One region of the Salinarimonas chemoclinalis genome, then DNA from elsewhere that is predicted to be linked to it. Evidence: riboswitches for the same ligand, from Rfam matches in the RefSeq annotation. Region 1 holds a riboswitch; the other holds the start of a gene.
The links. A riboswitch is a leader RNA that binds a small molecule or an ion and turns the genes downstream of it on or off. The one in region 1 is predicted to bind thiamine pyrophosphate.
Positions count from the first base shown of each region.

Region 2: another riboswitch for thiamine pyrophosphate. It lies ahead of thiB (thiamine ABC transporter substrate binding subunit); the one in region 1 lies ahead of thiM (hydroxyethylthiazole kinase).

Region 1 is NZ_JBGMWH010000002.1:186,023-190,425, reverse strand. Features, by position in the region: gene AB9M23_RS04710 (hypothetical protein) at 1-392, shown strand, start outside; gene AB9M23_RS04705 (baeRF11 domain-containing protein) at 430-1,551, opposite strand; gene AB9M23_RS04700 (papain-like cysteine protease family protein) at 1,784-2,362, shown strand; TPP riboswitch at 2,446-2,547, shown strand; gene thiM (hydroxyethylthiazole kinase) at 2,537-3,343, shown strand; gene thiE (thiamine phosphate synthase) at 3,340-4,017, shown strand; gene thiD (bifunctional hydroxymethylpyrimidine kinase/phosphomethylpyrimidine kinase) at 4,035-4,403, shown strand, end outside.
Region 2 is NZ_JBGMWH010000011.1:96,905-101,307, forward strand. Features, by position in the region: gene AB9M23_RS16455 (ABC transporter permease family protein) at 1-1,476, opposite strand, end outside; gene thiB (thiamine ABC transporter substrate binding subunit) at 1,473-2,513, opposite strand; TPP riboswitch at 2,576-2,681, opposite strand; gene uvrC (excinuclease ABC subunit UvrC) at 2,781-4,403, opposite strand, start outside.

The sequences.
Region 1 (4,403 bases):
CGGCCGCGTGCCTCCTCGTCGGCCCGGCGGTCCACCCTGCACGCGCACAGCACGACGACGGCTTCGTCGGCGATCACTGGAGCGGCGGGTCCTGGGAGGGGGAAGCCCTCGACGGCACCGCGGGCCCGCCCGGGACGGGCGACGCCTGGACGCGGGAGAAGTGCGTGCGCTACGCCGCCTCCTGGGAGGAGGCGACGCGGCGCATGGGCACCGAGGGCCTCTCCGCCGAGTTCGTCGCCCGACACGACGCCTTCATCGCCTCGGGCTGCACCGCGCCCGCCGACGTCTGCCCGCGTAGCGAGGCAGAGCTCGCCATGGCCAACGTGATGGTGATCCTGGCCATGAACGCCGGGACCGCGAGCACCTTCCCGCCCTTCGCCTGCCGGGACTGAGCGGGCCGCCCGCAGCCCCGGCGAGGCCTGCCCGGGCTCAGATCGCGTAGCGCAGGATCGCGGCGAGCGACTGCTTCTGCGGGATGTCGTCGCGCCGAACCGCGAGGACGCGTCCGCCCGCGGCGAGCACGCGCCCGGCGATCTCGTCCACGACGCCGTAGCTGTCGGCGCTCTCCTCGTCGGCGAAGCTCACCTCGCCGGTCGTCTCGTCGATCGTGCCGGGCACGACCTCGTCGATGTCCACGAGCAGCGTGTCCACGGCCCCGAACGTGGCGGCGCGCGCCGCACGCGCGATCTGCGTCGTCGCGCGGCCCTCGTTCTCGCGGGCGCTGAACAGGGCGTGCACCGCCTCGATCTCGCGCTGGTGGATCGCGTCGAGGACCGGCCGCGCCTCGGCGGCGAGCTCCGACGCGGACTTGCGTACGGGGCTCGCGTCCAGGGTCTCGGCCGCGAGGTTCTGGTGGGTCGCGAGCGAGCGGAACATCGACCGCAGCGGCTCGGCGGCGGCGAGGATCAACGGCTCGGATCGGCCCGCGAGAACTGGCCGCAGCGCCGCGTCGACCTTGCGGCAATACCCGCGCAGGAGCACCTTCTGCCCCTCGCCGCCGCCCTTGCGGCCGGAGTAGCTGCGCGAGTTGACGTTGGCCGTCCCGGCGGCGGACGCGGCGTCGCGCGGCATGCCCGCGACCGCGACCTCGCTGGCGGGCAGATCGGCGAAGACCTCGACGAGGCGCACCTCGTTCTCGGCGAGCGCGAGCACGAACGCGTGCTGCTGCGCCGTGAGCGCGCGCAGCAGTGGCTTGAGGTGGAAGCGGTCCGAGACCTGGACCATGTCTTCCAGACGGTTGGGGAGGCGGAACGAACGCAGTCCGCCGGGCGTGACGAATAGCGCGAGGGAGTTCGCCTGATGGGTCCAGAAGCCGTCGTCGTCGAGGAGGTCGTGCACCTGCTCCTCGATGGGCCAGATGGTGCGCTTGTCGGTCCCCGCCGCCTCGAGCTCGCCCACTGCCGTCCGAAGCAGGTTGCCGAGCGCGATCCGCGCTGCGCCGATGTCCTGCGTCTCGGGCGTGGTGCGCAGGTAGAACGAGACCGAAGCCTCGCTCCGGGCGGCGACGAGCGTCTGCAGCTCGGGCTGGGTGGGGATGTCGACGTAGAGCATGATCTCTCCGGAATTGGCTATGATCTGAATTCGCGCCTGCGCGAGACCGTGCCGTGCGCGAGCGCACGGTCGCGGTCGTCGGGACGAGGCCCTGGGGTGGTACGCGCCGACAATGTTCGCTCCTTCCTTCCGGTTCAAGCCCGATCGGCCGTCGCGAAACCGGAACGGCCGATTGCCACGCTCGGCCGGGCGTGACAGTCTGATGCCACTCGGGGAGCGTATGGGGGCCATCATGACGTTTCGCTCGTGGGCGACAGCGGTACGCGCTCTCGTTCTCCTGTCGTGTGTTCTGGCCGTCGCGGGGACGCGCGGCGGTGAAGCGCGCGCGCAAGTCCTCGTCGACAGCGTCCATCTGTCCGTCCCCTACCACCGTCAGGACACGGTCGTCTGGTGCTGGGTCGCCAGCGCGAAGATGGCGGCGGAGACGGTCGGGCTGCCGACCCCCAGCCAGTGCCAGATGCTGGAACTCGCCTACGGCGCGCCGTGCTGCCGACGCCCGGATCTCTGCCTGCGTCCCGGGCACATCAGCGAAATCTCCCGTCTCGTCGGCATGTTCGGCGGCCGGATCGGCACGCTCGAGATCAGTCGTTGGGCGCCGGACTTCATCACGCACCTGCGCCGGACCGGCCGGCCGATCGTGGCGCACGTGGACGGGAGCCACTTCGTCGTGATCACGGGAATGGACGTCTACCAGACGCCGAACGGGGGGTGGGCCGTGGTGTCCTATCACGATCCCCTGGTCGCGCCCGGGATGAAGCAGGACTGGCCGCTCTTCGCACAGCGCATGTCCGTGGTGCTCGCGGTCCGATGATGCGCCGCCCTTCCCGGCGGAGCGATCCTGCCCGGGTTCGGCCACCCCTTGCGCGCGGCGGGCGGGCGCGCTAACTCCTCTTCCACGGTCTCACGGGGTGCCCGTCCGGGCTGAGAGGCGCATGCGCCAACCCATCGAACCTGATCCGGGTCGTGCCGGCGGAGGGAACGAGACATGGACGAGAACGCGCCCGCGCGCGCCGCCGCGTCTCATGACATCGCAACGCATCGGATCGCGGAGCACGCCGCCCGGCTCCTCGCGGAGGCCCGCGCCCGGCGCCCGCGGGTGCACGCGCTCACCAACGCCGCAGCGCAGGCCTTCACCGCGAACCTGCTGCTCGCCGCGGGCGCGATCCCCTCGCTGACCATCGCCGCCGAGGAGGCCGCTCACTTCGCGCGGCTCGCGGACGCCGTGCTCGTCAACCTCGGCACGCTCGACGCGGAGCGCCGGGCCGGCATCCCCGTCGCCGTCGCCGCCGCGCGCGAGGCGAACCGGCCGCTCGTGCTCGATCCGGTCTTCGTCGAGGCGTCGCCGCCCCGCCTCGGCGTCGCCCGCGATCTGCTGCGCACGCGCCCGGCGATCGTGCGGCTGAACCCGGGAGAGCTCGAGGCGCTCGCCGGACGCGCGCCGACGGCGGAGGCCGCGATGGATTTCGCCCGCGATCACGGCTGCGTCGTCGCCCTCACCGGCCCGACCGATCTCGTGACCGACGGCACCCGCGCCGTCCGCATCGCCAACGGACACCCGCTGATGGCCCGCGTCACCGCGATGGGTTGCGCGGGCTCCGCGCTCGTCGCCGCCTTCGCCGCGCTGGAGGACGACGCGCTCGTCGCCGCGGCGGCGGCGCTCGTCGTTCTCGGCGTCGCCGGCGAGATCGCCGGCGGCCGCGCCGCCGGCCCCGGCTCCTTCCCCGCCGCCTACCTCGATGCGCTCGACGCGCTCGACGGGGCGGCGCTCGTCTCCCGTGCGAGGGTCTCGTGAATCACGCCGCCAGGAACCCCGTCGACCTTCGCCTCTACGCCATCGTCGGCCTCGCGGACGCGCGCGGGCGCGATCTCGTCGACCTCGTCGGGCGCGCCGTGGCGGGCGGGGCGACGCTGGTGCAGCTGCGCGAGAAGCACGCGGACACGCGCACGCTCGTCGACCTCGCCCGCGCGCTGAGGACGACGCTCTCCGGCACGGGTGTGCCGCTCCTCGTCAACGATCGCGTCGACGTCGCGCTCGCCGCGGGGGCGGACGGCGTCCATCTCGGCCAGAGCGACATGGACCCGCGCGACACGCGTCGCCTGCTCGGGCCCGACGCGATCATCGGCTGGACGCTGAAGACGCCCGACCACGCCCGCGCGCTCGCGCAGGTGCCCGTCGACTACGGCTGCATCGGCGGCGTGTTCGCCACGACGTCGAAGGACAACCCGGACCCGCCGATCGGGCTCTCGGGCCTCGCGGCGGTCGCCGCCGCGGGCCGCGCGGCGGCGCCGGGCCTGCCGCTCGGCGCCATCGCCGGCATCGACGAAACGAACGCCCGCTCCGTGATCGGCGCGGGCGCGGACGGCATCGCCGTCATCTCCGCGATCTTCGGCGCCGACGACCCCACCGCCGCCGCGGGGCGCCTGCGCCGCCTCGTCGACGAGGCGCTCGCCGCCCGCGGCGCCTGACCCAACGAGGAGACCGCATGACCGCCATCGCCCTCACCATCGCCGGCTCGGATTCGGGCGGCGGCGCCGGCATCCAGGCCGACCTGAAGACCTTCTCCGCCCGCGGCGTCTACGGCGCGAGCGTGATCGCCGCGCTCACCGCCCAGAACACCCGCGGCGTCCAGGGCATCCACGACGTGCCCGCGGAGTTCGTCGCGGCGCAGATGGACAGCGTGCTCTCGGACCTGAAGGTCGACGCCGTGAAGATCGGCATGCTCTCCCGGCCCGCCGTGATCGAGGCGGTCGCCGCCGGCCTCGCCCGGCACGGCGTGACCCGCGTGGTGCTCGATCCGGTGATGGTGGCGGCGTCCGGCGACAAGCTCCTCTCGGACGACGCGGTCGAGACC
Region 2 (4,403 bases), on a different contig from region 1:
GCGCTCGTACAGGAGGTAGGGCAGGGTGCGCAGTTCCGCCCCGCCGAACAGCGCGACGATGCCGAAATCGCCGAAGGAGAGGGCGGCCGCGAAGGCGAAGGCGCCGGCGAGAGGGCGGCGCAACACCGGCCAGTCGACGATGGCGAGGCGGCGCAGGCCCGTGAGCCCGAGCAGAGCCGCGAGGCGCCCGTGGCGCTCCGCGCTCGTGGCGAGAGCCGGGGCGAGGAAGCGGTAGGCGAAGGGCAGCGCGCCGATGGCGTTGACGAGGGGGAGCAGCACGAACCCGGCCTCCGTGGCGCCGACCCGTCCGCGCAGCAGGAGGAAGAGCCCCGCCGTCAGCGCGAAGGGCGGGATCGCCAGCACCAGCGCCGGGAGCACGTCGTATGCCGCCGCGAGCCGCCCGCGCCTGCGCTCCCGTGCCGCCTGCGCCGCGCCCGCGAGCGCGATCGCCATGGCGCAGGCGAGGGCGGCGGAGACGAGGGCGATCGTCACGCTCGTCGTCGCGGCGCGGGCGAGGTCGCCGTCGAGCACCCGCGGCAGCGCGGCTGCGCCCTCCAGCGTCGCCGCGAGCAGCGGCAGGACGAGCGCGCCGCCGAGCGCCAGCACGACCAGGTCGAGGAGGCGCAGGCGCGGGTCAGCGCAGTCCGGACGCGCGATCGGCAGGCGCTCGGTGGGCGCGACGGGGGCCTGCGTCACCGCCCAGTGCAGCAGGAGCGTCAGCGACAGGCAGATCGCCAGCTGGAGGCCGGCGAGCATCGCCGCGCGGGCGAAGTCGAGCTCGACCCTGAGCGCCGAGAAGATCGCCACCTCGAGAGTCGCCTTGCCCGGCCCGCCGCCGAGCGTCAGCACGATGGCGAAGCTGGTGAAGCACAGGAGGAAGACGAGCCCCGCGAGGCCGGGCGCCTCGCGCTTCAGGATCGGCCAGTCGAGATGCGCGAAGGTCGCCCGCGGCCCGAAGCCGAGGATCGCGGCGAGCCGCCAGTGCTCCGCGGGTGCGCGCGACAGCGCGTCGAGGAAGACGCGGGCGGCGAGCGTGGCGTTGAGGAAGACGTGGGCGACGAGGATGCCCGGCCAGCCGAATGGGTTCGGCCTCGGCGCGAGCCCCGCCGCCTCGATCCCCGCCGCGAGCCAGCCCGAGCGTCCGTAGACCGCGACGACCGAGAACACGACGACGATCGCCGGCATCACCGCCGCCGCCCCGAGCGCCGCCAGCGCGAGGCTCCGCCCCGGGAAGCGCCGCCGCGCCAGCGCCAGTGCCAGCGCCGCGCCGAGGACGAGCGACAGCACCGTCGAGAGCGCGGCCTGTCCGAGGGAGAAGACGAGGATGCGGCGCAGGTAGGCGTCGAGCGCGAGCACGCTCGGCCGGTCCTGCGCCGCCCCGATCAACGCGCCGAACGCCGCCGCCGCGAGCCCCGCCAGCGCGAGCGCGACGAGCGCGCCCGGATGCGGCGCACGCAGCCCGGCGGCCCGCCTCACCGCGTCGTCGCCTCGAGCCAGGCGTCGATGAGCGCCCGGCGCTCGGCGGAGACGCGATCGGAGTCGAACAGGAAGGCTTCGCCGGGCTCGATCAGCCCCGCGAAGCTCTCCGGCAGGCCGCCTTCCGGCAGGCGCGCCGGGTACATCCAGTTGCCCTCCGGGATCAGGCTCTGGAAGCCGTCGTCGAGCATGAAGCGCAGGAAGTCGCGGGCGAGCTCGGGCGTGTCGGTCGTGCGCGTCGCGCCGGCGATCTCGACGTGGAGGTAGTGTCCTTCCGCGAAGCGGGCGGCCTCGTAGCGGGTCTCGTCCTCCACCGAGCGGTGGTAGGCGGGCGAGGTGGAGTAGGAGAGCACCATGTCCGCCTCGCCCTCCAGGAAGAGCCCGTAGGCCTCCGACCATCCGGTCGTGAAGGTCACGACCCGTGGCGTCAGCGTGGCCCAGGCGTCGGCCATCCCCTCGCCGAAGACGGCGCTCGACCAGAGCAGCAGCCCGAAGCCGGGCGCGCTGGTGCGCGGGTCCTGGAGGACGACGCTCGGGCCCTCCGGGTCCGTGAAGAGCGCCTCGAGGCTTTCCGGCGGGGTCTCGAGGCGGGTCGTGTCGTAGACGAAGGCGAGATGGCCCCAGTCGTAGGGCAGGAAGGTCTCGTCCTGCCACGCGACCGGCATGTCGAGCGGGCCGGGCGCGATGCCGTGGGGCGCGAACAGGTCGAGCGCGCGGGCCTGCGCGGCGAGGTTCATGTCGAGGCCGAGGACGACGTCGGCCCGGGTCGAGGCGCCCTCGAGCCGCAGCCGGCCGAGGAGCGAGCCCGCGTCGTCCGCGGTGACCCATTCGAGATCGCAGCCGCAGGCGGCCTCGAAGCGCTCGGCGATGGCCTCGCCCGGGCCGTAGCGGCCGACGAAGGAGGAGTAGGTGTAGACGGTGAGCGTCGGCCGCTCCTGCGCGGCGGCCGGCGTCGGCGGCGTGGCGAGGGCCGCCGCCAGGACGGGGAGCCCGAGGGCGAGGCGCATGGCGGGCGAGGGGCGTAGGGGCGTGTGCATCGGCGGCTCCGGTTCGCGAGAGCCGGGGCGGACGGGCGACGATGTGCGGAGGCGGCCGCAGCGCGCGGCCCGTCGCTCATCCCTACGCCGGTACGACCCGGATCAGGTTCGACGGGTTGGCGCGCACTCGCGCCTCTCAGCTCCGTCGGAGCACCCCGTGAGACGTGCCGGGTGTAGACCCGCCCGCGTCCCGGCGCAAGCGGGGCCGCACGGCGTCGCGCGGGCGGCGCGGCCGGCCGCGGCGCCCGACGCGGCTGGAGCGGCCCGTCAGTCGTGGAAGTGGTCGTAGACCGCCTTCGCCGTCGCGGCGTTGACCCCGGGGGCCTTCATCAGGTCCTCGAGCGCGGCGCGCTGGATGGCCTTCACCGTGCCGAAGTGGTGGAGGAGCGCGCGCTTGCGGGCGGGGCCGATGCCGGCGATCTCGTCGAGCGGGTTCTGCACCATCGTGCGCTTGCGCTTGGCGCGATGGGTGCCGATGGCGAAGCGGTGGGCCTCGTCGCGCAGGCGCTGGACGAAGTAGAGCGCCGGGTCGCGCGGCGGCAGTTTGAACGGGTTCCTGCCCTCGACGAAGAAGGTCTCGCGCCCCGCGTCACGGTCACGGCCCTTGGCGATGCCGACGACGGCCACGTCGGCGACGCCGATCTCGGCCAGCGCCTTGCGCGCGGCAGCGACCTGTCCCGCGCCGCCGTCGATGAGCACGAGGTCGGGCCATGCGGGGAACTCCTCGTCGTTCGCTGCCGCGGCCTCGAGCTCCTCCTCCTCGCTCTCCGTCTCGGGGGCTCCCGCGATCGGCGCGTCCTCGATCTCGTGCGCCTCCTCCGGCTCGTCCGCCGATGCCTCGCGGGCATGCACAATGCGATCGGGATGCTCCTTCACCAGCCGCGCGAAGCGCCGGCCGAGCACCTCCTGCATCATGCCGAAGTCGTCCCCGGGGGTGAGGTCCTGCGACTTGATGTTGAAGGTGCGGTAGTGCTGCTTCATGAAGCCGCCGACGCCGGCGACGATCATGGCACCGACCGCGTTCGTGCCCATGATGTGCGAGTTGTCGTAGACTTCCACCCGCCGGGGCGCGCGCGCCAGGCCGAAGGCCTGGGCGAGCACGTCGAGCAGCTTCGCCTGCGAGGAGCGCTCCGCGAGGCGCCGGCCGAGCGCCTCCTTGGCGTTGCGCAGGGCCGCCTCGACGATGGCGCGGCGCTCGCCGCGCTTGGGGGCGTGCACCTCCACCTTGTGGCCGGCCTTCAGCGTCAGCGCCTTCTGGACGAGGTCGCGCTCCTCGATGTCGTGCGAGAGCAGCACCAGGCGCGGCGGCGGCTTGTCGGCGTAGAACAGCGAGACGAAGGAGGCGAGCACCTCCTGGGGCGCGAGGCCCTTGTCGGCCTTGGGGAAGTAGGCGCGGTTGCCCCAGTTCTGCCAGTTGCGGAAGAAGAACACCTCGACGCAATAGGCCCCGGCCTGCTCGTCGATGGCGACGACGTCCGCCTCCTCCACCGACTGGGTGTTGATCCCCTGCGACCCCTGGATGGCGGAAAGCGCCGCTATGCGGTCGCGGTAGCGCGCCGCGCGCTCGAACTCGAGCGCCTCGGCCGCCTCCTGCATGTCGGCGGCGAGCCGCTCCTTCACCGCGCTGGAGCGGCCGGCGAGGAAGGCCTGCGCCTCGCCGGCGAGGGCCGCGTACTCCTCCTTGCCGATCTCTCCCGTGCAGGGGCCGGCGCAGCGCTTGATCTGGTGGAGAAGGCAGGGGCGCGTGCGGTTGTCGTAGTAGCTGTCCGTGCAGGTACGCAGCAGGAAGGCGCGCTGGAGCGCGGTCATCGTGCGGTTGACCGCCCAGACCGAGGCGAAGGGCCCGAAATAGGCGCCCTTGCGGTTCCTCGACCCGCGATGCTTGACGAG